One region of the Lactobacillus helveticus genome, then DNA from elsewhere that is predicted to be linked to it. Evidence: predicted binding sites of a transcription regulator. Region 1 holds the regulator's gene; the other holds the start of a gene.
What was found. Region 1 encodes HrcA, which represses chaperone genes, less so after heat shock. Its sites were predicted from a motif close to TTAGCACTCNNNNNNNNNGAGTGCTAA; they were not measured.
Positions count from the first base shown of each region.

Region 2: the regulator HrcA is predicted to act here: its motif matches at 7,238-7,264, upstream of clpP (ATP-dependent Clp endopeptidase proteolytic subunit ClpP).

Region 1 covers NZ_CP151471.1:383,364-399,212, reverse strand. Annotated here, with positions in the region: gene lepA (translation elongation factor 4) at 1-589, opposite strand, end outside; gene AADV52_RS02090 (hypothetical protein) at 705-1,007, shown strand; gene dnaJ (molecular chaperone DnaJ) at 1,050-2,204, opposite strand; gene dnaK (molecular chaperone DnaK) at 2,286-4,145, opposite strand; gene grpE (nucleotide exchange factor GrpE) at 4,162-4,743, opposite strand; gene hrcA (heat-inducible transcriptional repressor HrcA) at 4,759-5,808, opposite strand; gene ribF (riboflavin biosynthesis protein RibF) at 5,978-6,940, opposite strand; gene truB (tRNA pseudouridine(55) synthase TruB) at 6,946-7,839, opposite strand; gene AADV52_RS02055 (ribosome-binding factor A) at 7,891-8,256, opposite strand; gene infB (translation initiation factor IF-2) at 8,276-10,894, opposite strand; gene AADV52_RS02045 (L7Ae/L30e/S12e/Gadd45 family ribosomal protein) at 10,899-11,210, opposite strand; gene rnpM (RNase P modulator RnpM) at 11,213-11,509, opposite strand; gene nusA (transcription termination factor NusA) at 11,518-12,699, opposite strand; gene rimP (ribosome maturation factor RimP) at 12,719-13,195, opposite strand; gene AADV52_RS02025 (ISLre2 family transposase) at 13,367-14,773, opposite strand; gene AADV52_RS02020 (PolC-type DNA polymerase III) at 14,912-15,849, opposite strand, start outside.
Region 2 covers NZ_CP151471.1:986,155-1,002,003, reverse strand. Annotated here, with positions in the region: gene uvrB (excinuclease ABC subunit UvrB) at 1-187, shown strand, start outside; gene uvrA (excinuclease ABC subunit UvrA) at 177-3,017, shown strand; gene AADV52_RS05140 (HdeD family acid-resistance protein) at 3,082-3,624, shown strand; gene rapZ (RNase adapter RapZ) at 3,714-4,589, shown strand; gene yvcK (gluconeogenesis factor YvcK family protein) at 4,600-5,643, shown strand; gene whiA (DNA-binding protein WhiA) at 5,636-6,571, shown strand; gene clpP (ATP-dependent Clp endopeptidase proteolytic subunit ClpP) at 6,623-7,204, opposite strand; gene AADV52_RS05115 (SH3-like domain-containing protein) at 7,421-9,046, shown strand; gene AADV52_RS05110 (Cof-type HAD-IIB family hydrolase) at 9,101-9,916, opposite strand; gene AADV52_RS05105 (APC family permease) at 10,009-11,442, opposite strand; partial or broken gene AADV52_RS05100 (hypothetical protein) at 11,596-13,075, shown strand; tRNA gene AADV52_RS05095 (tRNA-Arg) at 13,121-13,192, opposite strand; gene AADV52_RS05090 (sugar-binding transcriptional regulator) at 13,439-14,470, shown strand; gene gap (type I glyceraldehyde-3-phosphate dehydrogenase) at 14,525-15,541, shown strand; gene AADV52_RS05080 (phosphoglycerate kinase) at 15,654-15,849, shown strand, end outside.

The sequences.
Region 1 (15,849 bases):
TAATATCGCCAGATGGTGCAGGAATATCCTTGACCACCTTTTCCAACATATCTTCAATGCCTTGACCAGTCTTACCTGAAACTTCAGCAGCTTCTGAAGCATCTAACCCCAACATTTCTTCAATTTCTTCCTTAGTTTTAGGAATATCTGCAGAAGGCAAATCGATCTTATTAATGACAGGTAAAATCTCCAAATCATCATCGATGGCTAAATAAGTATTGGCCAAAGTCTGGGCTTGTACACCTTGAGAAGCATCAACAACCATTAAAGCACCTTCACAGGCTGCTAGTGATCTTGACACTTCGTAAGAGAAGTCTACGTGTCCTGGTGTATCAATCAAGTGGAAAATGTAATCTTCTCCATCCTTAGCATGATATTTAACTTCAACAGAGTTCATCTTAATAGTAATACCACGTTGCCGTTCAAGTGGCATATCATCAAGCATTTGATTTTTAAGTTGGCGCTGACTTACTGTATCGGTTAATTCTAGAATTCTATCAGCGATCGTAGATTTACCATGGTCAATATGGGCAACTATGGCAAAATTACGAATATGATTTTGATAATCTTTTAATTTTTCTAAATCCATAAATTTATTCACCCTTTACTATCCCTAATATTATAGCAAAGGTCCCTAATCTTATAAAACGAATAGGTGTACAAAAATCAAATCTATTATATAGTAAATTTAGTGAGATTATATTATGAAGGTCAAATTTGAAAAGGGTTGTAAATCATTTTTAAAAAAACATTCCCATATGCAAAAAATAGCTAAACAAAAAATTTCAACCGCCATTGAAAAAGAAACTAATACTGGTATGACTAAAGTAAAATTAGCAATCAGAAATGAAGTCAATGGTTTACCATGTTACGAGTTTAGATTGAATTTAGGAAAAATAGGTTCTGTTAGAATTGCATTTACTGTTTATAATGATTTAGCTACTATATATTTCATTAATCAGATTTACAAAAATCTACCTTTACCGCAGAGGTTCAACGAATATTAGCCTAAAACAAAAATGACATTGCGAAATGCAATGTCATTTATTTTAATCTTCGCCACTTAATTTATCTTTAAGTCGTTCAAAGAATCCTTTTTCTTTTGGTGTAATATCTCCACCACCATCATGAACAAAGTCAATTAAATCTTGCTTTTGCTTTTCATTAATATGCTTTGGAATAACGATATTAACTGTAACGATTTGATCACCATTACCATTTCCACGAAGATATGGTACACCTTGACCACGAAGGGTAAATTTCTTATTCGGTTGAGTACCAGCTGGGATAGTTAACTTTTGGTCGCCATGAACAGTCTTAACAGTAATCTCATCCCCCAATGTAGCTTGAGCAAATGAAATTGGAACATCCGTATAAATATTTTGTCCACGACGTTGGAAAACCTTAGATGGTTTAATTCTGTAATTAATATACAAATCACCGTAAGGTCCGCCATTTACACCGGCTTCACCTTGACCTTGATAACGAAGCTGTTGACCATTATCAATACCTGCAGGAATATCAACTTCAATAGTATTTTTACCTTCAACAGTACCTTTACCGCCACAAGTCTTACATGGGTGTTCAATGATCACACCACGACCATGACATTTATCACAAATAGTTTGACGGCGAATCATTCCTAACATGGATTGTTGAGTAACAGTCATATAACCTGTACCATGACATTTATCACAGGTAATTGGATGAGTACCCTTTTCACAACCATTACCACCACAAGTACCACAAGTTTCGCTGCGAGTATAGCTTACTTGTGTCTTCTTGCCTTTAATTGCGTCCATAAAGTCAATAGTCAAAGTATAATCTAAATCTTGGCCACGCTGTGGTGCAGTTGGATCTACCCTTTGTTGTCTACCTTGACCAAAGATATCACCAAAAATATCGCTAAAATCACCAAAACCAGAAGTATCAAATCCGGCACCGCCAAAGCCTTGGCCAGCGCCACCAAAACCACCTTGGCCATTTACACCAGCGGAGCCAAATTGGTCATATTGTGCACGTTTTTGTTTATCATGCAAAACTTCATAAGCTTCGTTAACTTGTTTATATTTTTCTTCAGCACCAGGTTCATGGTTCAAATCTGGGTGATATTTTTTAGCTAACTTTCTATATGCCTTACTAATTTCTTGGTCACTGGCGTTACGATCTACGCCAAGCACTTTATAATAATCTTCTTGTGCCATTAATTGAACTCCTTATATTTTCAAAAGAAAAGAACTACTCAATGGGTAGTTCTTTTCTCCTTTTGTTTAATTATAAACCCATTACTTGTTTGGATCTACCTTGTGGAATTCACCATCTTGGGCACCACCATTGTTACCACCTTGTGGGCCATTTTGTGGACCTTGAGGACCTGCTTGTGGGCCAGCTTGACCTGCAGCACCTTGTGCTCCACCATTTTGTTGGTAAAGCTTAACTGCCAAATCTTGAGCAGCCTTTGACAAAGCATCCTTCTTTTCCTTCATTTCGTCCAAGTTGTTGTCCTTTTGTGCCTTCTTCAAAGCTTCAAGGGCATCTTCAACTGGCTTACGGTCACTATCAGAAAGCTTATCCTTAGTATCCTTCAAAGTCTTGTCAGTAGTAAAGATTAATTGGTCGACTTCATTTCTCAGGTCAACTTCTTCTTTACGTTTCTTGTCTTCTTCGGCATGTTCTTCAGCGTCTTTTTGCATACGCTTGATTTCTTCATCTGACAAACCGGAGGAACTCTTAATGGTAATCTTTTGTTCTTTGCCAGTACCCATATCCTTAGCAGATACGTTTACGATACCGTTCTTGTCGATATCGAAGGTAACTTGAATTTGAGGAACACCACGTGGTGCTGGTGGAATATCAGTTAATTCAAAGCGGCCAAGAGTCTTATCATCGGCAGCCATTGGACGTTCACCTTGTAATACGTGAATATCTACAGCTGGTTGATTATCTGCAGCAGTTGAGAAGATTTGGCTCTTTGAAGTTGGAATAGTAGTGTTTCTGTCGATTAACTTAGTGAAGACACCACCCATGGTTTCAATACCAAGTGACAATGGAGTAACATCAAGCAAAACGATATCCTTAACATCACCTGAGATAACACCACCTTGGATAGCTGCACCCAAAGCAACAGCTTCATCAGGGTTGATTGAGTGGTCAGGTTCTTTACCAGCCCATTCTTTAACAGCCTTTTGAACTGCAGGGATACGAGTTGATCCACCGTTTAAGATAACCTTATCGATATCATTTACAGTTAAACCTGCATCCTTTAATGCATTATCAAATGGAACCTTAGTCTTTTCAACTAAATCACTAGTCAATTCATCAAACTTAGCACGAGTAAGGTCAGCTTCAAGGTGCAATGGACCAGCTTCACCAGCAGAAATGAATGGAAGTGAAATATGAGTTGAAGATACACCTGATAAGTCTTTCTTAGCCTTTTCAGCAGCATCCTTTAAACGTTGCATAGCCATCTTATCCTTAGATAAGTCAACGCCATTTTCATCCTTAAAGTTCTTGATTAACCAATCCATGATACGGTTATCAAAGTCATCACCACCAAGGTGAGTATCACCGTTAGTTGATAATACTTGGAAGACACCGTCACCTAATTGAAGAACGGAAACATCGAAAGTACCACCACCAAGGTCGTAAACTAAAACCTTTTCATCTTGGTCTTTGTTTAAACCAAAGGCTAAAGCTGAAGCAGTAGGTTCATTGATAATTCTTTGTACATTCAAACCAGCGATCTTACCAGCATCCTTAGTAGCTTGACGTTGTGCATCGTTAAAGTAAGCAGGAACAGTAATAACTGCATCGGTTACCTTTTCACCTAAGTAATCTTCTGAGAACTTCTTGATGTATTGCAAAATGAATGCAGAAATTTCTTGTGGTGTGTATTCCTTGTCACCAACTTTAACCTTGTAATCAGCTTCACCCATGTGACGCTTAATTGAAACAATAGTGTTAGGGTTAGTAATAGCTTGACGCTTAGCTACTTCACCAATTTGAATTTCTCCATCTTTAAAAGCTACTACAGATGGGGTAGTACGGTTACCTTCTGGGTTAGTAATAATCTTTGGTTCTTTACCTTCAAGAACTGCAACTGCTGAGTTAGTAGTTCCGAGGTCAATACCAATAACTTTTGACATATATAAACTTCCTCTCCTATTGAGCAACTACAACCATTGCTGGTCTTAGTGTCCGATCTTTATATTGATATCCTTTTTGTAAAACCTGAACAACGTGATCTTTTTGATCATCATTTTCAGCTACCACAGTTTGAACAGCTTGATGCAATGTCGGATCAAATTTTACGTCTTCAGCTTCAATCTCAACGATCCCATGATCTTTTAATGCTTTAGTCAACGAATCAAGCGTCATCTTAACGCCTTTCTTCAATTGCTTAGATACATCATCATCGGCTTCTACGCTTAAAGCTCTTTCCAAATTGTCTACAGCAGGCAAAATATCTTTAGCTAAGCTTTGAGATTCATATTTAATAAGTTGAGCTCTCTCTTTTGAGTAGCGATTTTGCATATTTTGAATTTCTGCCTCGCTACGAAGATATTTATCTTCAAGCTCCTTATTTTTATCTTTTAAATCAGCTATTTCTTTAGCTAATTTTTCGTCATGATTATCTTTTTTGGCTTCCTTATCTTCAGTTGCCTTTTTCTTGGCAGCTTCAGGTGTTGAAGCAGTTTCTTTTTCATCTAAATTTTTTTCACTAGGAAACTTTTCTTTACTCACGGCTAACCTCCTCTATTATTGAAATTTACCGTAATAATCAAGCAACTTCTTGGCTAACTCATTTCTAAAGCATTCAAGAAGCCCTATCATTTGAGAATACGGCATATTCGTTGGCCCAAGTAAAGCTATTGTTCCTTTACCATGGGAGCCGACGCTATATTCAGCTGTCAGCAAACTATAATTTTTTAATAAATCATTTGGCAATTCAGATCCCAATTTTACCTTAACTGGATATTTTTCAGTTTTAGGATCAGCCTTAATATCCATCAAATTAGAAAACAAATTGTCTCGATCGATTAATTCATATAATGAACGAATATCATTTACATTGTTTTCAGATGTATTATTAAGCAAATTAATTTGCCCATCTACATACATTTGTTCACTAGCAGCATCTTTTAAAACATCTTCAACTAAACTAAATAATTCACTAGCATGATCACTGCCCAATTCATTCTTAGCAAGTTCACTTAATAATGAAACATTAATTTCTTTTAAGCTCTTGCCAACTAATTGGTCATTAATCATTCGTACTACTTTCTCAATTTCTTCACCATTAATATTATGTGGTAAAGCATAAACTTGATTTTGAACATTACCATCACTAGTAACCAGAATAGCCATCACTTGGCTAGAAGACAAAGGAACGATTCTAAAACCGGTGATTTTAACATCTCTACTCTCAGGTCCTTCAGCAAAAGCAGTATAATTAGTTAAATCGGATAAAATACGTGCTGCTTCCTGTACGATTTCATTCACTTGATGAAAGGGTCGATTCAATTGTGTTCCAATTGTGTTATAAATAGACTCTGGTAATTGAAGTGGCTCAACCAAATTATCAAGATAGTAACGATAGCCATCACTTGATGGAGTTCTACCACTAGAAGAGTGAGTCTTTTCAATTAATCCTCGCTCTTCTAACACTGCCATTTCATTACGAATAGTAGCGCTTGATACTTTAATTGGCAACTGCTTCATTACCGTCTTCGAGCCTACAGGCTCATGCGACTGTGCAAAGTCTGTAATAATTGTTTTTAAAATAAGCTCTTGACGTTCGGTCAACATAATAATCGCCCTCACTTTTTAGCACTCGTAATTCTAAGGTGCTAACAATTAATATGATACTATAAATTAGCAGAAAAGCAAGAGGAGTGCTAAAATTTATTAAAATTATTTATGAAACTAAAAAGCTGAAAAACTTAGTTTGATTTTTCTAAGTTTTTCAGCTTTTTAGTTATACATTACTTTGTGCTTCTTGAGCAAAATAATGTTTTATTTCTTTTTGGTCCTTCTCTAATTGTTTCTTTAATTCATCAAGACCGCTAAATTTAATTTCTCCTCTAGTGTATTTGTACCATTTGATTTTAATTGGTTGGTCATATATATCTTCTTTAAAATCAAAAATATGTGATTCGATAAAGATTTTTTCAGGCTGACCAATTGTAACATTATAGCCAACACTAGTCATAGATTCATACCATTTTCCATTAACTTGAGTCTTAGTCGCATATACTCCTATTTTTGGAATTACCTTGTGACTAGCCCAAACTAAATTAGCTGTCGGAAAGCCAAGTTTATGACCATTTCTTTTACCATGGCCAACAGTCCCGCTCATCACATAATGGTGACCCATTAATTGAAAAGCCAAGTCCATCTTGCCTTCTCTAATCGCTTGACGAATTTCAGTTGAACCTATTTTTTTACCATTAAACATCTGCTTAGGCATTACTACAATTTCAAATCTGCCTTTAGCAAATTTAGGCAAGTTTTTCATATTAGCAGTCTCTTTAGGACCGTAGGTATAATCAAACCCAGCTACTACCGTATCTGCGTTGAGTTTAATAATTACATTATCTACAAAGCTCTGTGCATCTATCTCGCTAAACTTTTTAGTAAATGGCATCACGGCTAGATAATCTACTCCTAATTCTGCCATTTTGTCTGCCTTTTCATCTAAAGTCTTTAAATACTTAAAATCTTTTTTATCGGCATATATTTCCTTGGGATGACGATCAAAAGTTAACACTACTAATGGTAATCTTTTTTGATCAGCAATTTCTTTAGCTTTATTTATTAAGCGTTGATGACCAAGGTGTACGCCGTCAAAAAAGCCTAAGGCAAGAATAGTTTTTGAAGATATGATATTTTCGCTAACTGGATAAGTTAAATGAATGATTTTCACAACTAATCCCTTCATTTCAGTTATTCATTTTGAAGCAACATTAAACTTGGGCGATATAATTTACCTTTCTTTTCATAAATCGCCTTGACTTTTTTATTGTACCTTAATGCAACCTTTTTAGCATCTATTTCTAACGAAATACCTGCACCGTTTTTTACTTTAAGCCATTTTCCCTCACTTAAATCAATTTGAGGATAGTCTTTAAAGAAAGCATCAATTGGCTGAATCAATTCTACCGCTTTTTCGGGATTGGCCTCAATTTCACTTAATTTAACTGCTTGAGAAATATCAAAACCAGAACTAGCTACTCTTCTTAAATAAGTCATCACTGCGGGACAGTTCATTTTTTCGCCTAAATCATTTACTAATGATCTGACATAAGTACCTTTACTACACTTAATTCGAAAATCAAATTTCTCTTGTCCTTCTGTTTCATTAAATACGGGTTTATCTGTCAAATCATATTGCAAAATATCAACTTTACGTTTAGGTCGTTCTACTGCAATTCCTTCTCGAGCATATTCATATAAATGCTTGCCGTTTACTTTTACTGCTGAATAAATTGGCGGTACTTGTTCGATTTCACCTAAAAATTCATTCATATGACTTTGAATATCATCGGAAGTAAAAGCTTGAGTTAGCTTAGTCTTTTTTAAAACTGTACCTGTTGAATCATAACTATCTGTAGCATACCCAAATAAACCACTACCAATATATTCTTTAGGTCTAGTATGCATAAGTTCAATTAACTTAGTTGCTTGTCCGATTGCGATAGGCAATACTCCGGTTACTTCGGGATCAAGTGTACCAGCGTGTCCAATTTTTCGAATATGCAAAGCTTTTCGCAAATGATATACTACATCAGCACTAGTCATCCCTTTGTCTTTATCAATAACTAAAATTCCATTTAACATAAATAATCCTTCTTTAATTCAAACGAAAAAAGCGCCTAAACGGCGCTTTTTTTATTTACTTGCCCGTTCAGCATCTTGCTTTTTAACTTCTGCAATTAAACGGTCAATTTTACTACCATATTTTACTGAATTGTCTCGTTTAAAAATTAATTCAGGGACCTTATAAACGGTTAAAGTTTGTCCTAGCGAATGACGCATCATTCCTTTAGCCTTTTCAAGTCCTTCTTGAACTTCTTTTTCTTTATTAGCATCTTCAGTTAAAAGACTGTAGTAAACAGTTGCATATGAAAGATCATTCGTGCATTCCACCGCAGTAATAGTTACCTCACTCAAACGGGGATCACGAATATTCTTTTGTAAAATTTTGGTTAACTCGCGAAGAATTTCTCCTTCTACACGACCAATTCTATGCTTCATGTTTGCCTCCTAAAAATAATTACTTAGGTTCAACTTGTTGCATTTCGTAAACTTCGAATTCGTCGCCAACTTTAATATCGTTGTAGTCCTTAATAGTTAAACCACAATCGTTACCTTGCTTAACTTCTTTGACGTCATCCTTAAATCTCTTAAGTGAAGCAATTTCACCATCGTATTTAACAATACCATCACGAATAACTCGAATCTTGGCATCATTCTTAACCAATCCCTTATCAACAAAGGAACCAGCAATGGTACCAACCTTAGATACCTTCCAAGTTTCACGAACAGTAAGGTTACCAATAACCTTTTCTTCGTAAGTTGGTTCAAGCATACCCTTCATGGCTGCAGTAACATCATCAATTGCCTTGTAGATGATACTGTACAAGCGAATGTCTACGCCTTCGGTTTCAGCTTGGCTCTTAGCAGTTGCAGTTGGACGAACATTAAATCCAATGATAAATGCGTTAGAAGCACCAGCCAAAGTTACATCTGATTCATTAATAGCACCTACGCCAGAGTGAATAATGTTTACACGAACACCTTCAACTTCAATCTTTTCAAGAGATTGTCGCAAAGCTTCAACGGAACCTTGAACATCTGCCTTTAAGACGATGTCAACTTCCTTCATGTTTTCCTTCTTCATAGTATCAAAGAGGTTATCAAGAGTAACATGTTGAACATTTTCACGAGATTTTTGCAAAGCTTGTTGTGCTCTAGCTTCACCAACTGAACGTGCTGTCTTTTCATCCTTAAATTCAACTAATTTATCAGCTGATTCAGGAACATCATTTAAACCAGTAATTTCAACTGGTTCAGATGGAGTAGCCTTCTTAACTTGACGACCACGATCGTTAGTCATAGTACGTACACGACCAAAGGTATCACCAACAACAATTGGATCACCAATATTTAATGTACCTTGTTGGATTAAAACGTCGGCTACAGGTCCACGACCACGTGACAAACGAGCTTCAATTACAGTACCAATTGCCATTTCAGTTGGGTTAGCCTTAAGTTCCATCATATCAGCTTGAAGCAAAATCATTTGCAATAAATCATCGACGTTTTGACCAGTCTTAGCTGAAATATTTACAAAGATAGTGTCACCACCGTAATCTTCAGGAATTAAATTATACTTCATTAATTCTTCAGTTACGTGTTGTGGGTTAGCACCTGGCTTATCCATCTTGTTAATAGCAACAATAATTGGAACATTAGCGCTTTTAGCGTGGTCAATAGCTTCAACAGTCTGTGGCATAACACCATCATCAGCTGCAACAACCAATACAACAATATCGGTAATTTCAGCACCACGTGCACGCATATTGGAGAATGCGGCATGTCCTGGAGTATCCAAGAAAGTAATCAAACGATCATCAAGACGAACTTGGTAAGCACCAATCTTCTGTGTAATACCACCAGCTTCATGAGCTGAAACATGGGTATGACGCAAACGGTCAAGCAAAGTAGTCTTACCATGGTCAACGTGACCCATAATAGTAACTACAGGTGGGCGCTTAACTTGGTTCTTAGACTTCTTAGAAGCTTCCATTCTCTTATTGTAAAGAGTGTCAATATCAGAAATATCTTCATGAACTTTTTGTTTAGCATTAATACCATATTCAGCAGCTAAAAGTTCAATCGTATCTTTATCCAATGATTGGTTTTGATTGGTCATAACTCCAAGCATGAACAGCTTCTTAACAATTTCAGCTGGTTCACGGTGGATCAACTTACCAATATCTTGAGCATTCATACCTTTTTCATATACTAAAGTTTCTGGTAATGGACGTTCCTTACGCTTAGTAATTTGCTTCTTTGGCTTTTGTTCTTGTTGACGCTTCTTATTCTTGCGACTATTCTTGCGACGTTTTCTTTCTGAACGATCTGAATGTTCACTATGATTATTAAAGAATTGGTTCTTCCCTTTATGTCCTGGCTTTCCCACATTCTTACCACGACCATTATTGCGTTTTTCCTCTTTAGGAGGTTCAGGGATTGAAACCTTAACTGCGGGCTTTTCATTTGTTGAAGGTTGATTCTTCTTCAAACGTGCAGGAGATGGCTTCAAAATCTTAGGACCAATAACTTTTTTCTCTACTTCTTCTGATTTCTTATTGTTGCTTTCTTTGTTAGTTTTCTTTTTATTATTAACTGGCTGTTCTTTTTTCGGATATTTTAATTGTTCATGATATTCTTTTTTAGCTTTTTTTGCTTGTTGGTTAAGTTGACCTTCCTCTGCACGTTGTTTTTGCTTAAATTGTTGCAATAAAGCTGCAGCCTTTGGTTTACCTGAACCTGAATTTGCACTATGATCACGATCATTTCTATTCTTATGATTGCGATCATTATTTTGACGACGTTTGTTATTACGTCTTCTAGGTTTCTTGGAACCTGCATTATCTTCTTGTTTCTTTTCATTCTTACGAATTGAAGAAACAAATATCTTGATTTTATTGTTCTTCTCAGCGGGGGCGGAGTTTTGGAAACTACCTTTTAATTTTGCAACTTGTGCATCATCTATTGACGACATATGATTCTTTACATCGAAGCCCAATTCCTTTGCTTTTTGGACTACAACTTTATTATCGACGCCTACTTCTTTTGCGACTTCATAAATTCTTTTCTTTGCCATCCAATCACACTCCTTCATTTATTTTTTTAATCAATGCCTTGGTAAAACCGACATCGGTTAATCCTAAAACTTTGCGTTTTTTACTGATAGCATGTGACAGCTCATCAGCTGTAAACAAGTTTATTATAGGAACATTAACTTTTCTGGCAGCACGATCAACCTTTTCTGCTGTATTAGATTGTATATCAGAAGCCATGATGACCGCTTGAATTTTTCCTTTATTAAGCTCAGTGATTACAGTCTCTGTACCGGTAATTAATTTACCTGCCCGCTGTGCTAAACCTAACAAATTAATTGCTTTTTGACTATTTTTCAAATTTATTTATCACCAAATAATTCTTTTCTTGCTTTTTGATGATCAACGTATGAGTAAAGCTCATCGTAAAAACTATCTGGAACTTTAGCTCCTAAGCTACGATCCAAAATATGCTTTTCCTTAGCAGCTTCAATCTTAGTTGGATCAAGTGAAACATATGCACCACGTCCTGCTTTTTTACCAGTAGGATCAACAGCAATATTCTTTTCTTTATCGATTACAATACGTACTAACTCTTTTTTAGGTTGCATTGTATCGGTTAATAAATCCTTCCGCATTGGGATTTTTCTTTTTTTCAAAAAATCACCTATCCTTCAGTATTATCTTCGCTTGACTTTTCTTCTGCTTGAACAGTTGTATCTTCATCTGCTGTGTCTGTATCTGCTGAACTATCTTCTTCAGCTGTAGTTTCAGTAGATTTTGCTGAATCATCTGACTTTTCGTCAACAAATTCTACTTCAGATTCTGGACGAATATCAATCTTATAGCCTGTTAAACGAGCAGCAAGACGTACATTTTGTCCCTTCTTACCAATTGCAAGTGATAATTGATAATCTGGCACAATTACTAATGCACTCTTTTCTTCTTCATCATCGCCAAATTGAACAGCAATTACTTCTGCAGGATTCAATGCATTAGCAATAAAGTCAGAAGGATCTTCTTCGTATTTAACGACATCGATATTTTCGCCGCCAAGTTCATTAACAACGTTTTGAACACGGGCACCTTTTTGACCTACACAAGTACCAACTGGATCAATATTAGGATCATTTGATTTAACAGCCATCTTAGTACGATCGCCAGCTTCACGGGCAATTGATACGATTTCAACAGTTCCATCATAAATTTCAGGAACTTCTTGTTCAAATAATCGCTTAACGACATCTGGTGCAGTTCTTGAAACGACAATTTGAGCACCCTTAGAGTCTGATCCAACATGAGTTACAAGTACACGAATTTGATCTTGTGGATTGTAAACTTCGTTTGGCATTTGATCACGTTGAGGCATTATAGCTTCAACATTGCCGATTTTAACATATACGAAGCGATCATCGCGTCTTTCAACAGTACCTGTGACTAACTCATCTTCATATTGAGAGTATTCATCAATAATATGACTTCTTTCTGCTTCACGAAGACGTTGCATAATAACTTGCTTAGCAGTTTGAGCAGCAATTCGACCAAAGTTCTTTGGAGTAACTTCAAATCGAATTTCATCCCCAACTTCATAAGCACGGTTAATTGCCAAAGCATCCTTTAGGCTTACTTCAAGACGATCATCTTGTACTTCATCAACAACTGTCTTAACAGCCATTACCTTAAAGTTGCCTCTTCTTTCGTCAAAGTCAACTTCAACATTTTGTGCTTGATTATAATTTTTCTTGTATGCAGCTACCAAAGCGGCCTTAATTGCATCAACAATAACATCTTGTTTAATGCCCTTGGTCTTTTCCAAGGTAGCAAACGCTTCTAGCATTTCTTTAGACATAAGTTTTTGATCAACCTTTCTAAAATTCAATTGCAAAACGAATCTTTGCAATTAACTTACGAGGGATAGTTATTTTCTTTCGTCTTGTTTTATCTTTTACTTCTAATACAATCTCATCATTATTATAGTATTTAAGTATACCTTCATACACTTTTTTGTCCTCAATCTTTTGATAAAGACCAATATGAACATAATCATTCAGCGCTCTCTTCCAATCGGCCTCAGTCTTAATAGGACGTTCTGCCCCTGGAGAGGATAGCTCTAAAACATATGGATCAGGAAGTGGATCAGGATCAATCGTATCAAGTTTTTCAGAAACTAATTCACTTAAAGCCGCAATTTCATCAATATCGATACCATTGGGTTGACGATCAACATAAATTCGTAAATAGTTTTGACCCTTTTCCTTAACGTATTCCATATCAACTAACATGTCACCATGCTCATCAATAATTGTTTCGACAACTGGTCGAACAAGATCTACAACTTTAGACAAAAAATTTCCTCCGTAATAAAAAGAGTGAGCAGTACTGCTCACTCGAATTTACCTATTCGAACTTCTCTATTAGTATAACATGTTTTGCAAAACAATGTAATAATAACTCCTAGAAAGTAAGTGTCAATATTTTTGCGGTAGGCTATTAGCCATTAGTCTGACCTTAATTTCTTAAATATTTATTTGATTTATTTTTCTGCTAAAATCGTTTAAATAGCTATGTCCTGCTGTTAAGCTTTCAATGGCGCCGTGATGAATGCCCAGATGAGCTTCATGCGTCTTTCTTAGGCTGGCACGAACTGCACCTTTCAATTCTTCCTGATCACCAATATCGAGCTGTCCACCTGCAAACTCACTGCTAAGCCAGTATTCCAGCTCTTTGTTTTTAATGCAAGTCAGTACACGCAGAATTCCTTCGGCACCATCTTCTGACCAGTATTTTCCTTGCCCTTTGACGCGATAAGTATATTTACGGTGATTGCTTTCACAGCAGCCAATTGCCTTAATTACGGACAAATGACGCATTTTGAATGGCTTAATATCCACCCAGCGACGATGAAGATAGCTGCGCAGGCGCCTTAAATTCTCATGATTTTCTGGCGTATTCAGCTCATCAATCAGATTGCTTTCAATCGTGTCTAAAATCACGTCAGTCAAGTGACGGTCATATTTAAACTCAACTGCACTGATCAATTTGCCTTGCATGGCCGGCATGAAGCTTAGACGATCTTTAATCTTTTTGTTCAAGTGAAAGACATCCAAGAAGTGTTCGTGCTGCCGGCAATAGCCAACTATTTCATCAAAGTCTTTCTTGGCATAGCCAGCACCGCCATCGGCATTACTGATGATTAAAGTATCGCTTAAGTCATAGGTATTGGCTAAATAAGCTTTAATTTCTTGCAAAGCATCCAAGCGGCTTAAAGAAACAAACTCTTTGGCCTGTACTCTCTTTCTGCGTGTCTTGCTTAAATTAATAATATCCTCGCAGACTTGATAGCGATGAAATTCCAGTCGCTTCTTGGTGCCTTTAATCACAACGCCATCGCCTTCAAGATAAAGCACTGGCACCTTTTTCTTTTGAGCAATACCATCGTATCTTTCCTCAGACTGCTGCTGTGCTTTAATCTGTTTGCCTGCTTGCACAATCAGCTTGCCAACTTGACTATGGCTAATATTGAAACAGGAGAGAGTATTAACAGCTAAAGCAGTATTGCGGTAAGTTGCCACGGCGCTAACCTGCAAAATATCCTTCACTGCCAAAACACTGTAACGCTTATATTTGTCATAGCCCATCAGCTTATCCAGTGGATATTTAGCCTTTTTGCCAGGACAAGCATATCTTCTGCGCCAATAGCTGATTTCACCAAAGGCAGTCACAACTGAACGCTTATTTTTCTTCTCGATCTGATAGCCTTGCTTTTTAGTCTCTTCAACTAGACCAGCATCAACTTCTTCTAGTGCTGCTGTCATCAATTCTCTAATCAGATCAAAGAAATAGCACATTAATGCCTTTTCACGGGCAATAACATTATTTTCAGACTTAATAATTTTTACGATATCAGCTATAATAGATTCCATAAAAGACCAGCTTCTAATGTGTTTTTTTCGTTAACATCAGACTACTGGTCTTTTTGTTTTAGCTCAAGTCCAAATTCAAAGGATTTGAGCTTTTTTAATTAATTATTCAACTTACCGCAAAAAATTATACACTTAGTCCTAGAAAAGTGATAATTGGTTTTCATCTGGCATACCTTCTAGTACACCATTATCTTCAAAATAATTCATGATTGTTTGAGAAACTTTGCCACGTTTTGCTAAATCTTCCTTAGATAAGAATTTCTTTTCAGCACGAGCGGCCACAATTTGCTTAGCTGCATTATCACCTAAGCCAGGTACGGCATTAAATGGTGCCAAAATAGTGTGCTTATCTAAGATCTTGAAGTCCGTAGCTTCAGATTGGTCAATATCAACCATTTTAATCTTGATGCCACGTTCAAGACATTCATTAGCAATTTCTAAGACTGTTAGCAAACTCTTATCTTTTGCTGAAGCATCGTTTCCCTTATCTTGAATCTCTTTCATTGCCGCCTTCACGGTGTTTTTACCATGACTCATTGCAACTAAATCAAATAAATCAGCACGCACTGAGAAGTAAGCAGTGTAATAAATTTCAGGATAATATACTTTAAACCAAGCAATACGCAAAGCCATTAAAATATACGCAGTAGCGTGAGCCTTAGGGAACATATACTTGATCTTCAAACATGAAGGAATATACCAATCAGGAATATTTTTATTTTTCTTTAAAATAGCCATATTTTCATCACTGATACCACGGCCGTGACGAACAGATTCCATAGTTGAAAAGGCAACTTCAGGCTTAACTCCCCAGTGAATCAAGTCCATCATGATGTTATCACGACAACCAATAACATCCTTCAATTTGCAAGTACCATTATTGACTAAATCTTCAGCATTGCCTAACCATACGTCAGTACCATGTGACAAACCCGAAATCTGCAGTAATTCCGCAAATGTTGTTGGCTTAGTTTCTTCAAGCATCCCTCTAACAAAACGAGTACCAAATTCAGGCACACCTAAAGTACCGGTTTCTGACTGAATTTGTTCAGGTGTAACCCCTAAAATCTTAGGAC
Region 2 (15,849 bases), 600 kb from region 1:
GAACTTCGATGAATTAACTGCTAGTCAAAAGAAGACGATGATTAAGAATCTGCAAGAACAGATGAAAGAGGCTGCTAAGAAGCTCGACTTTGAAGAAGCGGCTAACTTGCGGGATGCTATTATCGATTTACAAAAGTCATCTAGAAAACCAAAGACAAAAAAGGGGAAAGCTTTTAATGGTAAATGATAAGATCGTTATTCGTGGTGCACGAGAACATAATTTAAAAGATATCGATGTAACTATTCCTAAAAATAAATTAGTAGTAGTTACTGGTCTATCGGGATCTGGTAAGAGTTCTTTAGCCTTTGATACCTTATATGCCGAAGGTAGAAGGCGTTATGTGCAATCACTTTCTAGTTATGCTAGACAATTCTTGGGTCAAATGGATAAGCCAGATGTTGATTCAATTGATGGATTAAATCCTGCTATTTCAATTGATCAAAAAACTACCTCACATAATCCGCGTTCAACTGTAGGAACGGTAACGGAAATCAATGACTATTTGCGTCTTTTGTGGGCTCGTGTAGGTCATCCTATTTGTCCTAATGATGGAACTTTAATTGAACGACAATCAGTTGATCAAATGGTAGATCGCATCATGGCTTTACCAGAAAGAACGAAAATTCAATTATTAGCCCCCGTTATTCGAGCTAAACGTGGTGAACATAAGGATGTTTTTAAGCGAGTACAGCGTGCAGGCTATGTCCGTGTTATTGTCGATGGCGAGATGCATGAAATTGGCGAAGAATTTAATTTAGCTAAAAATAAGCGTCATAACATTGATATTGTGGTAGATCGCTTGATCATGAAAGACAGCATTAAATCTCGTTTGTTTGACTCAATTGAATCAGCACTTCGTTTATCCGATGGCTACATGAATGTTGATGTCATTGGCGACGAGATGCTTAACTTTTCCGAATATTACGCTTGTCCTAAGTGTGGCTTTACAGTAGGAGAAATGGAACCAAGACTCTTCTCATTTAATGCGCCATTTGGTGCTTGTCCTGATTGTGATGGATTAGGGATGAATTTAGCAGTTGATGAAGATTTGGTTGTGCCTGATAAGAGTAAAACTTTAGCAGAAGGTGCATTAGCTCCTTGGAAGACGTCCAATTATTATACTGAAATGTTGGAGCAAGCCTGTGCAGCACTCGATATTCCAATGGATAAGCCTTTTAATAAATTGACTAAAAAGCAAAGAGAGACAATTCTTCACGGTTCAACTAAGCCGGTTAAATTCCATGTTACCGGTGATTTTGGCGTCAATGATACAACCCAGCCATTTGAAGGAGTAATGGATAATGTCGAAAGACGTTATAAGCATCCAATGTCTAAATTCATGCGTGATGTAATGGGCAAGTATATGACAGAACTGACTTGTTCAACTTGTCACGGTAAACGATTGAATGAAAAAGCTCTGGCTGTAAAAGTGATGGGTAAGGATATCGCTGAAGCTTCTGAACTTTCAATTAGTAAATCTTTGGATTTCTTTAAGAGCGTCAAATTAAGCGAACAAGAAACTGTGATTGCTAAGCCGATTTTGAAAGAAGTATGTGATCGTCTTTCATTCTTGGATAGTGTAGGATTAGATTATTTAACTCTTTCTCGTTCTGCTAATACTTTATCTGGTGGGGAAGCTCAACGTATTCGTTTGGCTACACAAATTGGTTCTAACTTGTCAGGAGTTATGTATGTTTTAGATGAGCCTTCAATTGGACTTCATCAACGTGATAATGATCGATTAATTGCTTCACTTAAGAGAATGCGGGACTTAGGTAACTCCTTGATTGTGGTTGAACATGATAATGAGACCATGCGTCAAGCCGATTATCTGATTGATATGGGACCAGGTGCCGGTGTATATGGTGGTAAGGTAATGGCTCAAGGTACGCCAGAAGAAGTAGAAAAGAATCCTAAATCATTAACTGGGCAATATTTGTCTGGTAAAAAATTTGTTCCTGTTCCATTGAAGCGTCGTAAGGGCAATGGTAAGAAGATCACTATTACTGGTGCACAAGAAAACAACTTGAAGAATATCAACGTTGATTTTCCTTTAGGAAAATTTATCGTAGTTAGTGGTGTTTCAGGTTCAGGTAAATCAACCCTGGTTAACATGATTTTGAAGCGAGCATTGGCTCAGAAATTAAATCATAATTCAACTAAGCCAGGCAAATATAAGTCGATTCGTGGGTATAAGAATATTGAAAAAATAATCGATATTGATCAAAGTCCTATTGGACGTACTCCACGCAGTAACCCAGCTACTTATACCAGTGTATTTGATGATATTCGTACGCTCTTTGCCCAAACAAATGAAGCTAAGATGAGAGGCTATACTAAAGCACGTTTTTCATTTAACGTTAAAGGCGGCCGGTGCGAAGCATGTCATGGTGACGGAATTATTAAGATCGAAATGAACTTCTTGCCAGATGTGTATGTTCCATGTGAGGTTTGTCACGGCAACCGTTATAATTCAGAAACTTTGGAAGTAACTTATCGTGAAAAGAATATTGCTCAAGTGCTTGATATGACAATTAATGAAGCATGCAAGTTCTTTGAAAATATTCCTAAAATTGCACGTAAACTGCAAACCATTGTCGATGTAGGGTTAGGCTATGTTAAATTAGGTCAATCTGCTACAACTTTATCTGGTGGAGAAGCCCAAAGAATGAAGTTAGCGGCAGAGTTGCAAAAACTGTCAACTGGTAAGAATTTCTATATTTTGGATGAACCAACGACAGGTTTGCATGCTGACGACATTAAACGTTTGCTTGAAGTTCTGCAGCGTTTAGTTGATGAAGGAAATACCGTTTTAGTAATTGAACATAATTTAGACGTGATTAAAAATGCCGATTGGATTATTGATTTAGGACCTGAAGGCGGTGAAGGTGGCGGCAATGTTGTTGCTACAGGAACGCCTGAAGAAATAGCTGAGGTAAAAGAGAGCTATACTGGTCAATATTTAAAGCCGGTTTTAAAGCGTGATACTAAATTAACTAGGGATGCAGAAAAATAAAAAGTAGAGTGTAAGTGTTTCTGTCCTTGAATAAGTGTAAAATAGGCACCAAGGAGGACGAATAATGGACATTTTTTCAAGTTCTAGAGATAATCGCGGCTTCGATTGGGGCGCCTTTATCGCTGGTGTATTAATGGTTGTTGTTGCTTTTTTGCTACTTAGACATCCAGCTAAGGGATTGCACGCATTTGTGCTAATCTTTGGTATTTTGTCAATTTTGCAAGGTTTAGTATGGCTAGCTGGTTATTCACGTTTCCGTGCTTTCTTTGCACGTAGTTGGGTAGCACTTATTTCAGGTATCTTAGATATCATCGTGGGTATTTTATTCTTATGCTCATATGATATTGGTGGATTAATTATTGCATATTTATTTGCAATTTGGTTCTTTGTTGACTCAGCTGTCGGAATTGCCTTTTCATGGCACTTGCGTGACTTTTCAACAGGTTACTTTATCTTTAACTTAGTTTTGAATATCTTAAGTTTAGTTATTGCTATTTTCTTGATCTTTAACCCACTTTTTGCGGCATTAAGCTTAGTATGGTTAGTTGCATTTTGGTTGTTGGTATTTGGTATCAACGAAATAGTCGTTGCATTTATGCACCGTTAATAATTATGAAAAAGAGGCCATGATGGTCTCTTTTTTTGCACTATAATAGAACACCCGGTATGATATAATTTACAGAAGGAGGGTCAACAATGGCTGATGATAAGAAACAATTATTAATTGTTACAGGAATGAGTGGGGCAGGTAAGACTGTTGTGGCTCATGATTTAGAAGATATGGGCTACTTCGTAGTTGATAACTTGCCACCAACATTATTGGGAAGTTTTTGGGATTATAATTCAAACGACTTCCACAAGGTAGCAGTAGTAATTGATTTACGTGTTAAAACTTTTTATACAGATTTATTAGATGAGGTAAATTCACTAGAAGATAATGGCAACGTTCAAGCAACCATTCTATTCTTGGATGCCTCAGATGATGTATTAGTGGCACGTTATAAAGAAACTAGACGACTTCCACCGTTAGCTAATAATGGCAAGGGACGTCTATTAGATGGCATTCAAGAAGAACGTCGTATTTTGATGCCAATAAAGAATCGTTCAAATTACATCATTAATACGTCTAATTTATCAACTAAAGATTTAAAACAGAAGTTAATTAATACGTTTAGTGATCGCAAGCGTCAACCATTTTCAATTGAAGTAATGTCATTCGGTTTTAAATATGGCATGCCAATTGATGCGGATATTGTAATGGATGTGCGTTTTTTGCCTAATCCATTTTATATTCCAGAGTTGCGCCCATTTACAGGATTAGATAAGCGTGTCTTTGATTATGTAATGAATAAGAAAGAGACGCAGGTTTTCTACCAAAAATTATTGGATTTATTGGAAACTGCCATTCCTGGTTATATTAAAGAAGGAAAAGAAAAATTAACAATTGCAATTGGTTGCACTGGTGGTCAACATCGTAGCGTATCAATTGCACAACAACTTGCTCGTGACTTATCTAAAAAATATCCAGTCGATATTACTCACCGTGAGGTAAGTCGCTACATTAGAAAGTAGGTATATCGCGATGTCATATGGAGAAACGCGAATTGTGCGCGTAATTAAAGGTAGACGTCCGCGGGTAGTAGTTATCGGTGGTGGTACTGGCTTACCAGTTATTTTGAATGCGCTGAAAGATCAAAATGCGGAAATTACTGCCATTGTTACAGTATCCGATGATGGTGGTTCATCTGGTTCTATTCGGAATTTTATAAACGTTGTTCCACCAGGTGATATTAGAAACGTGTTGGTTTCTTTGAGTGATTTGCCACAAGAAGAAAAAGATATTTTCCAATATCGTTTTGATTCATCTGATGCATTCTTCTCGGGCCATGCCATTGGTAATTTGATTATCGCCGCATTAAATGAAATGCAGGGCAATATTTTTGATGCTGTTCAATCTTTATCTAAAATGATGAAAGTAGACGGCCATGTATTCCCCGCTTCTAATGAGCCTTTAACTTTAAATGCTGAATTTGTGGATGGGACAACAGAAGCAGGAGAAACAGAAATCACATCTAAAGACAAACGAATTAAACGTGTTTGGGTAACTGATACTAATTCAAAAGCTACGCCTAAAGCTGTTTTGCCAGTATTGGCTTCAATTATGCAGGCAGATGCTGTAGTATTAGGGCCCGGCAGTTTATTCACTTCGATTTTGCCTAATTTAATGATTTCTAACTTAGGTGAAGCAGTTCGAGAAACTGAAGCTGAAGTAATTTATATTTGCAATATCATGACTCAACGTGGAGAAACGGATCACTTTAGCGATGCAGAACACGTTGAAGTGATCAATCGTCATTTAGGAGGAAATTATATCAACACAGCTTTGGTCAACGGGGCAAAAATTGATATGAGCAAGTTCCATCCTGAAGATTATGATGCTTATCTTGAACCGGTTAAGAATGATTTTAATGGATTAAGAGCACAAGAGTGTCGAGTAATTACTGATGATTTTATTGATCAACGTCACGGCTTGGTCTTTCATGATGGAGAAAAAGTAGCAAAAGAAATAATGAATTTGGCATTTGAGGCAATGTCACGTAAAAGAATGAAGGAAAATAATGGCTAGTTATGCTAGTGAAGTCAAAAAGGAGCTAACTTCGCTTGAGGTGCATCCGGAACATGCTAAAGCGGAGTTAGCTGCTTTTTTGCGGATGAATGGAGTTTTAAATCTTCATGATCATCAATTTAGTTTAGATATCACTACAGAAAATCCCGCTATTGCACGTCGAATTTTCAAATTAATTAAAGTGGCATATGGAATTGAACCATTGTTAATTGTTTCTCGTAAGATGAAATTAAAAAAGAATAACCAATATTTGGTTCGGCTTAATCGCGATGTGCAAAAGATATTAGAAAATTTAAATATTTGGGATCCAGCTAAAGGATTGGTTACCAGAATTCCTCAAAGGATTATGAAATCCAGTGAAGGTGCGATGTCGTATCTTAGAGGCGCATTTTTAGCTGGCGGCAGTGTTAATAACCCTGAAACTAGTAGATATCACTTAGAAATTTATTCAACTTATGAAGATCATAATGAAGATTTAGCTAAGTTAATGAATGAGTATTTTTATTTGAATGCTAAGATGACTAAACGTCGGCGAGGCTATATCGTTTATCTTAAAGAAGCAGCTAAGATTGGTGATTTTTTGCATGTGGTGGGTGCATTAAATGCTATGCTCAATTTTGAAGATTTACGAATTATGCGTGATATGCGCAACTCAGTTAATCGTTTGGTCAATTGCGATACAGCTAATATGAAAAAAACAGCTTCGGCTTCAGCCAAGCAGGTTGAAGATATTCAGTTGATTCAAAAAGAAAAGGGAATTGACAGCTTACCAGAAAAACTACAGATTTTAGCACGTTTTAGATTAGCTCATCCAGAACTAACTTTAAAAGAGGTAGCGGACCAAATTCCAGACGGACCAATTTCAAAATCTGGTGTTAATCACCGATTTAAAAAGCTACATGAATTAGCTGAAACTTTAAAAGAATAGAAAAAGAGGATTTGCAAAATGCAAATCCTCTTTTTTAAATATAATTAATGATTACTTCTTGTTAACCATAATTTCATCGATCAAACCATATTCCTTAGCTTCTTCAGCAGTTAAGTAGTTATCACGTTCAGTATCCTTTTGGATCTTTTCTAATGGTTGACCAGTGGTTTCGTGTAAGATTTCGTTAATCTTCTTACGACTTTTTAAAATTTCGTTAGCTGCAATTTGGATGTCAGTTTGTTGACCTTGAGCACCACCTAAAGGTTGGTGGATAAGGACAGTTGAGTTAGGCAATGCAAAACGCTTGCCCTTAGTACCACTAGTCAAAAGAATAGAAGCCATTGAAGCAGCCATACCAATTGCAATAGTTGATACGTCTGACTTAATGAAGTTCATAGTATCCATGATTGCAAGGCCAGAAGTAATAACACCACCTGGTGAGTTGATGTAAAGTGAAATATCCTTAGTGTTGTCTTGTGCATCAAGGAAAAGCAATTGAGCAATAATTGAGTTAGCCATTTGATCGTTAATTTCGCCGCTCAACATAATAATTCTATCTTTTAATAAGCGTGAGTAAATGTCGTAAGCGCGTTCGCCACGAGCAGTTTGTTCAATAACTGTAGGTACTAGCATATGTTTGCCTCCTAAATTTATTTCTTAATTAAATTAGCACTCTTTTAAGTACTGTGCTAATTAAATCACTTCGTAATAAAAGTGTCAAATAAAGAGATCTACGTGTATTCAAATTGTATTTTTGAGAATATTATTTATATATTATAATTGAGAATATTATTTATATATTATAATATATAATGTAGATTACTGTTGTAATATTGTAGGAGGACAAGCTTGAAGTATAAGAATAAGATTTTAACTGCAACATCAGCTGTTGCACTTAGTGTTGGTTTATTAATGGGTTATTCTAATCCTGTTTTTGCTACTAATTCTAAGACAACTGCTAAAGCAGACAAGACTAAAGATAGTTCAACCGATAAAAAAGAACCAGTTCAAACCAGTACTTCTTACGATTTGATGGTTAAAGTAGGTAGTAACAGAAATTATGGTGTTTATAAGAGCATTAAGAATGGTAAGCCTGTAAAGAAACTTGCCAGTGCTAGTGATTATCAATATGCTCATATTCAATCAGATCAACGAATTAAAACCCAACATGGTACTTATTGGCGTATTTATGTTAATGGCCGTAAGGTAGGATATGTTAACCAAAACTGGTTTACTAGAAATAAAATTGCTGTACCTAAGACCGTAAGCTTAGTAAGAAATAGTCATTCTGATTTTGCTCCAGAAGATGCTGTTAGTTACGTAACTAACCACATGGGAACTGTAATTCCAACTCAAGATATTACAATTTCTGAAGATGCAATTGATTGTTCCGAACCTGGCACTTATAAAGTGAAGTATAGCTATGGTAGTGCTAAGGCCACTGTTAAGGTTACTGTAAGAAAGAGCACCAAAGAAGGTGTAGCTGATGCAGATAGCGTGCAAGCCAAGCCATTTAGTGGTGATTTGAAGTCTTGGAAGACTTACTACGGTAGTTCTTCTAACTATGTAACTAAGACCGACTTTGCTCCAGATAAGTCAAAGCATAGTTACACTACTGATAACAGTAATATGACTTTCAAGACTCGCTACTTCCAACCAGTTTTGCTTAGCGTTGCTAGAGATATTAAAGACGACGATTACATTAATCGTGTAGGTCATATTCCAGAAGGTATTGCCATGTCAGATGGTTGGCTTTACAGTAGTTTGCTCAGCAGCACTAAGATTTCTAATGGTCACATCGTTGGCTATAATTTGAACCATTTAACTAATGCATTTAATGGTCAATACTTGCTTGATATGTCTCAAAAGGAGTTTAATTCTTACGTTAAGAACATTAAGGTAAGTCCATATATTCCAATCGGCCACGGTCAAGCTATGGGTGCAACTGATAAGTATATTTATGTAGTTAACTATGATAACAAGACATCATATAAGAGCAACAGATCAGAAGAATTACTTCAAATCCGTAAGAGTGATATGTGCATTAACAAGATTTGGACATTTAAATGCTGGAATGGTAGTGACTCAGAAGGTCGTTACTTCCATAATGGTGTCGTTGTAGATGATCATAAGATGTACACTACTCTTTACAATAAGCAAAAAGACCAAACTGAATACTGGAAATTCAACCGTAAAGGTGATAACTGGTACCCAACTATGTTAGGTGCAACTAAGACTGGTATTGTTTCAAATACTTATACTCAAGGTTTTGCATATGATCCTAAGAATGACAACTTCTATCTTGCATTTAACGATGTAATTGCTAAGATTGCTCGTGATGGTGAAGTTAAGGATACTTATCAATTCCACACTGGTCGTGAAATTGAAGGTATTGCTGTTTCAAACAATAGACTTTACATGAATTTAGCTCAACGTGCTGAATTACTTGAAAGTACAGAAAAGTTAACTAAATAATTTATTCATTAAAAAGGGCAATGAACGTTTAAGTTCATTGCCTTTTTGTGTTATCTATTTATCAGCATCTAAGTATTTTTGCAGTACTCTGAAAACTCCATTTTCAGTATTAGCTGGTGCAATATATTTAGCGTGCTTTTTAACAATTGGCATCCCATTGGCCATAGCATATGAGTATTTGGCAAAATCAAGCATGGCAATATCATTACCGCCATCACCAAATGCGATTAGATCGTCACCGGTTAAGTTTAATTTGGCTAATAGATGTTTTAAACCAGCACCCTTGTTAATGCCATACACGTTAGTATCAATAGCAGTATTGGCGGATCCAAATGCAGAAATCTTTTGTTCATGGTTTGCATTGAATTCTTTTTCAATTTCTGGAGCTTTAGAATTGTCTAAACTAAAAGTGATTTGCAAGATATCTTTTTTAGGCAAATCTTCCCAGTGATCAACGACTGCGCTTTGTCCAGCAAAGTATGCTAAAAAGTCACGTTCAGTCTTAGGAATTGCTCTATGAAAGTATGCTACATCAGTTTCAAAGACCATAGGAGCTACTTTGCCATATTTATCACTGACCTCTTTGAGCAGACTAAGTGCAGTTTCACGCTTTAATGGGTAAGAAGCAACAGTTTCACCATTAACAACAAGCATAGAACCGTTCAATGAAACAAAATCCATGCGTTCCGCAAAATCGCCAAAGTCTTGTTTTAATCTGGTGTACGGACGTCCAGAAGCTACAATGAAATGGACGTTTCTTTTCTCTAATTCTGTAAGTATTTGATCAAATTGTTCATGATTGAATTGCTTACGGTCATCTAAGAATGTTCCGTCCATGTCAACTGCAACAGTTTTAAAAGGTAATGTCATATTTTTCCACCTCATTTTTAATCTAAATGAAATTAAAAAATAAAAAAAGACCGCTGTCAACGGTCTTTTTAATATATCTATACATCTATACCTTAATTGGCCTTTGCTTCTTGATATTTTTTAATACCAGGAAGAATCAATCCCAATGCAATTAAAATGATTGGTGGCAAAATGTTAAGCATTAAAGTAAATGGATCTGGTGAATAAATACCGAAAATACAGCATGCTGCAGTAACTAAGAAACACCAAATACCCGCGGTATATGCTAAGCCTTGATATTTGGTCATTTGATAAGTAGTTTCAAATGATTTTTGATGCTTTCTCAAAGCAATGTAAGCTGCAAATACCCAAAGGTAACGAAGTGGCATAGTAGTTGAGTTTAACTTAACTAATTGAGCCATTACAGCTTGTGCGTTAGGAACAAATGCTTGAATAGCAATTAAACCACCTGATAAAACAACAATCATCCAAATACCATTAATGTAGGCACCATGCTTGTTAAGCTTGAATAAGCCTTTAGGGATAAATTCTTTTGCCTCTTTGCTTCCCAAAAGCATTCTAAGTGGTGCATCAATACTAATTACTAAAGTTGAGAATTGACCAATCACATTACACCATGAATAGATGTACATGAATAAGCCACCAACGTGATAGTATTCGCCCAATTTTTGAAAGGCCATGTAAGCACCATTGGAAATGTATTCATTCAAATTGGCATTAACGACCTTTGGATCAAACATCAATGCCATAGCAAAGGTACCTAAAATTGCTGATACCATAACCATGATTGCTAATGCCATCATTGCCTTAGGGAAGTTCTTGGATGGATCCTTAACCTTATTAACATAAGGAGAAATCTTTTCACAACCACCAACGGCAAATACTAAAATCGAAAGAGAAGTAAAGTATTTGACATTGAAAGTTGGCATTAAATTCTTCCAATTAAGATCAATGTGGTAAAAGTCTGCTCCTGGGTTAATGGCTGGAGCAGCAAACATCATGATAATAAATAAGATTGACATGATGAACATCGACGATCCCGCAACAGTAGCCAATCCTTTTAATACGGGAATTCCGCGACTGGCTACCCAGCAGAAGAATAAGAATATAACCAAGGTTGCAAATTGAGTCCAAGCAGTAGGCAAACTGTCATACCATCTAGTGTTGCCAAAAATGCCCCAAGCCATTGCTCTCAGGCCACCGGTACCTTTGCTTGAGATATATACTACGTGGCAAGCCCAAGAAGTCCAACCAGCGTAATAAGCCCATTTTGCACCCATTGTGGCGTTTACCCAAGATGAAACCCCACCTTCGGCATTCTTAAATGTAGCACCTAATTCACCAACCATAAGTGCGTAGGGAACAAAGTAGAGAAGAAACATGACTATCCAACTAAAGATGACCTTTGTTCCGTCAAAGTAGACATACCCATTGACAACGTTACCAAATCCCCAAACAGTGGAGAAAGCCATCATTGCCAGAGTAGTCCACATCATCTTTTTGGAATTGTTTTGTGATTCGACCATAAAAACACTCCTATAAAAATTTTGTACTTTTTCATTATATAGCAATGTCATTAGCGTGCCCTTATATTAATTTGTTTTTAATAAATAACGGTCCATTTTTGATAAATTGGTGCTATGATATGTGCATATATTGTTTTTAAGGAGAAAAAATGAATTAAAAACAATAAAAAGTTGATTTTAGCTGGTTTATTGCTTGCTGGAAGTTTATTGACTATTAATGGTCAAGCAAGTACTGTTCAAGCTAAAAGCTATGGCAAGGCTGTTACTAAAATAGCAGGTAATGGTAATTATGCAATCTATCACAATGTTTCAAGTAAAGGCCCAAGTGGCAAATTTACTTCAACCAAATATTTTAAGCATGGTCAAATTCAATCAAAAGAATCTAGATCAACTAAGAAAGGGGGGAAGATCATTGTTGATGGTCGAAACGTTGGTTGGGTAAGTGAAAAGTTCTTCGCTCGCAACCAAATTTCTGTTGCTAACGAAGTAAGTTTAGTTAAGAACAGCAGCTATAGTTTCCCAACTAGAGATGCTATTAACTATGCTACAGATGCACACGGTACAGCATTTAATCCTAACAAGGTGCATGTTTCTAGAAAATATGTAAGTACTAACCCAGGCAAGGTAACTTATAGTTATGGCAAGGCAAAGGCAGAAGTTGATATCGATGTTCATGATGGCGATATGGCTTCTCCAAGTGTTACTCCAAAGAAGGCCTTTAAGACTACTTCTACTTGGAATGGTGGTTCAAAAGGTTCATCTAGAAACTGGAATCGTGCATATGGATACCGTTCAGAAACTACCAGCAACACATTTAAGAGCAATGGCTTGACTCTTAGAACCTGTTTATTCCAACCTAGATTTTTGAGTTTAGGGTACGGCAAGCTGGGGATGTAATGGGCCAAGTTGGTGTAATTCCTGAAGATATGACAGTTAATAATGGCATCTTCACTACTTCATTATTTACAAGCAGCAATAGTCAATATGGACACTTAGTTTCATATAATTTAAATGCTTTAAAGAGTAAATATGCTACACAAAACTTAACCACTATGAAGTGGAGCACTTTTAAGTCATATGCTAAGAATATTAAAGTAAGTCCATACATTAAATTAGGTCACGGTCAATCATTAGGTTCTTCATCTAATTACATTTATGTTTTAGCTAATCACAATAAATACAATAATGGTCCTGCTTCAGAAGAAATTTTGCAAATCCGCAAGAGTGATATGAAGATCAACAAGATTTGGACATTTAGAATTTCAGACAACCATTACATTCATAACGCTACGTTTGTGGTGACGATACTATGTATGCTTTGTTCCACAATGGTGGTCACAATTGTTATGAATACTGGAAGCTAACTAGAGATGGCGACACTTGGAACGCTACTGAAGTTGGTGCAACTGAAGGTACATTTATTTCTAATTCACTAGTTCAAGGCTTTGCATATGGTGATGGTCACTTCTTCATTGGCTTTAATGACAACATCTTTAAGGTAAGTGAAAGTGGTTCAGCACAAAAGCATTATCACTTTAACACTAAGCGTGAAATTGAAGGTATGTCAGCAACTGGTTCAAGATTGTATGTACAATTTGCACAACGTGCTGAATTGACTTCTGGTAAGTTTTAAATAGTAAGCAAAAAGGCTAGAGCAATTGCTCTAGCTTTTTTTGTATGGGTCCCCTGGGAGTCGAACCCAGATTTTAAGAACCGGAATCTTACGTGCGATCCATTACACTAAGGACCCAAGTTACGCAACTTCTAGTATAACAGAAAAATAATTTAAATAAAAATGATTTTGTAAGCCTTACAATTTTTTTTAAATAGCACATCTTTTTCTTGAATTACGAAAAATACATTGGTATACTAACAGTGTCGATTGGGAAATGTATGAATTTGAGATAGTTATACGTTTCTCTTATATTTTTAAGTATTCTGGGACAGCAATCGACACAGATATGGTCACACATTGTCCCAGGAAAAGGAGGGAACGATGAATTCGGACTTTTCTTTGCTCGAAGCGCTCGTTCCCGACGTCTTAAAGATTCTTCGACAAAGGTATCTTGTCCTTGAGCAGATAGCACTTCATGCACCAATTGGGCGGAGAAGCGTGGCTCAGCATTTAGGGCTTTCAGAGAGAAATGTAAGAACTGAGACTGAATATTTAAGTCAGTTAGGTTTGATTGAAACTAAAAGTTTCGGCATGTTCTTAACTGAAAAGGGCAAGAAGACATTACAAGATGCAGGTCCGTTGATTGATCGTCTCTTTAATGCGGGTGAAACGGAATTGGCATTAGCTAAGAAGCTAGGGATCGAAAGAACCTTGATTGTGCCTGGCAATGCTGATTTACAAGATCGCGTTTATGAAGAGATGGGGGAAGAGTTAAGTTCAGCATTAAATTTACTCTTGCCATTAGGTCATTCAATAGTTACAATTCTAGGTGGAGCGGCTTTAGCAAAATCCGCTAAGTATTTATCTCCTAGTTTAGGAAATAACCGCCAGTTAGAATTTGTTCCCGGTCGAGGAGCCTTGGGCGAAAATGTAGAAACACAAAGTAATACAATCGTCCAAGAAATGGCAGCTAAAACCTCGGGTACTTACAAAACATTGTATTTACCTGAACAAGTTTCAGATGCAGCGTATAAATCTTTGATACGTGAATCCTCGATTGCGGATGTTCTGCAAGATATTTCGCAAAGCGATGCTGTGATTCATGGCATTGGGTTAGCCCAAGAAATGGCACAGCGAAGAGGATATAATTCAATTAGACTTTCCGAGCTTCGCGAAAAGAAGGCCGTCACCGAATGTTTCGGGTGTTTCTTCGATGAAAATGGCAAGGTTGTCGACCGTATCACCCAGGTTGGATTACAGTTTGAGAACTTATACAAAATACCCCACATATTTGCCTTTGCCTGTGGTGCAAGAAAAGCCAAGGCAATCAAAGCATATATGCCAAATGCACCTCATCAAACCTGGTTAATTACTGATGAAGGTGCCTCAAATATGATTTTAAAGGGGAAATAAAATCCCGTTTAAAATAAATTGTTGTTTATAGTTCTTAAGGAGGACTTTTAGATTATGACAGTTAAAATTGGTATTAACGGTTTCGGCCGTATCGGTCGTTTAGCATTCCGTCGTATTATGGATTTAGGCGAAAAGAGTAAGGATATCGAAGTTGTTGCTATTAACGACTTGACTACTCCATCAATGCTTGCTTACTTACTTAAGTACGACACTACTCATGGTACTTTCAACCACGAAGTTTCATCAACTGAAGACGCTATCGTAGTTGACGGCAAGAAGTACCACGTATACGCTGAACCACAAGCACAAAACATCCCATGGGTTAAGAACGATGGTGTTGACTTTGTTCTTGAATGTACTGGTTTCTACACTAGCAAGGCTAAGTCACAAGCTCACCTTGACGCAGGTGCTAAGCGTGTATTGATCTCAGCTCCAGCTGGTAACGACTTGAAGACTATCGTTTACTCAGTAAACGAAAACACTTTGACTGCTGACGATAAGATTGTTTCAGCTGCTTCATGTACTACTAACTCACTTGCACCAATGGCTAACGCTTTGGACAAGGAATTCGGTATCGAAGTTGCTACTATGACTACTATCCACGCATACACTGGTACTCAAATGACTTTGGATGGTCCTGCACGTAGTGGTAAGGAACAAGATGCTCGTGCTGCTGCTGAAAACATTATTCCTCATACTACTGGTTCAGCAAAGGCTATTGGTTTAGTATTGCCAAACTTGAACGGTAAGATGAACGGTCACGCACAACGTGTTCCAGTTCCAGATGGTTCAGAAACTGAATTAGTATCAATCTTGAGCAAGAAGGTTACTGCTGACGAAGTTAACGAAGCTATGAAGAAGTACGAAAGTCCAGCATTTGCTTACAATGGTGACCACATTGTTTCAAGCGATGTTTTGAACATGACTGCTGGTTCAATCTTTGACCCAACTCAAACTATGGTAACTACTGCAGGTGACAAGCAATTAGTTAAGACTGTTGCTTGGTACGACAACGAATACTCATTCACTTGCCAAATGGTTCGTACTTTATTACACTTTGCTACTCTTTAATCATTAATTTAAATTAACTGATTATAGTTAAGTGGTAATTGAGAAGGCGGAGGGAGATTCTTCCTTCCGCCTTTTTTTGAAGGAAAAATATCAAAATAATCGGAGGATTATAATGGCTAAATTAATCGTTGACGATCTTGATGTTAAAGGCAAAAAGGTTTTAGTACGTGTAGACTTCAATGTTCCTATTAAGGACGGCGTTATCGGTGATGACAACCGTATCGTTGCTGCACTTCCAACTATCAAGTACATCATTGAACATGGTGGTAAGGCTATTTTACTTAGTCACTTGGGCCGTGTTAAGTCAG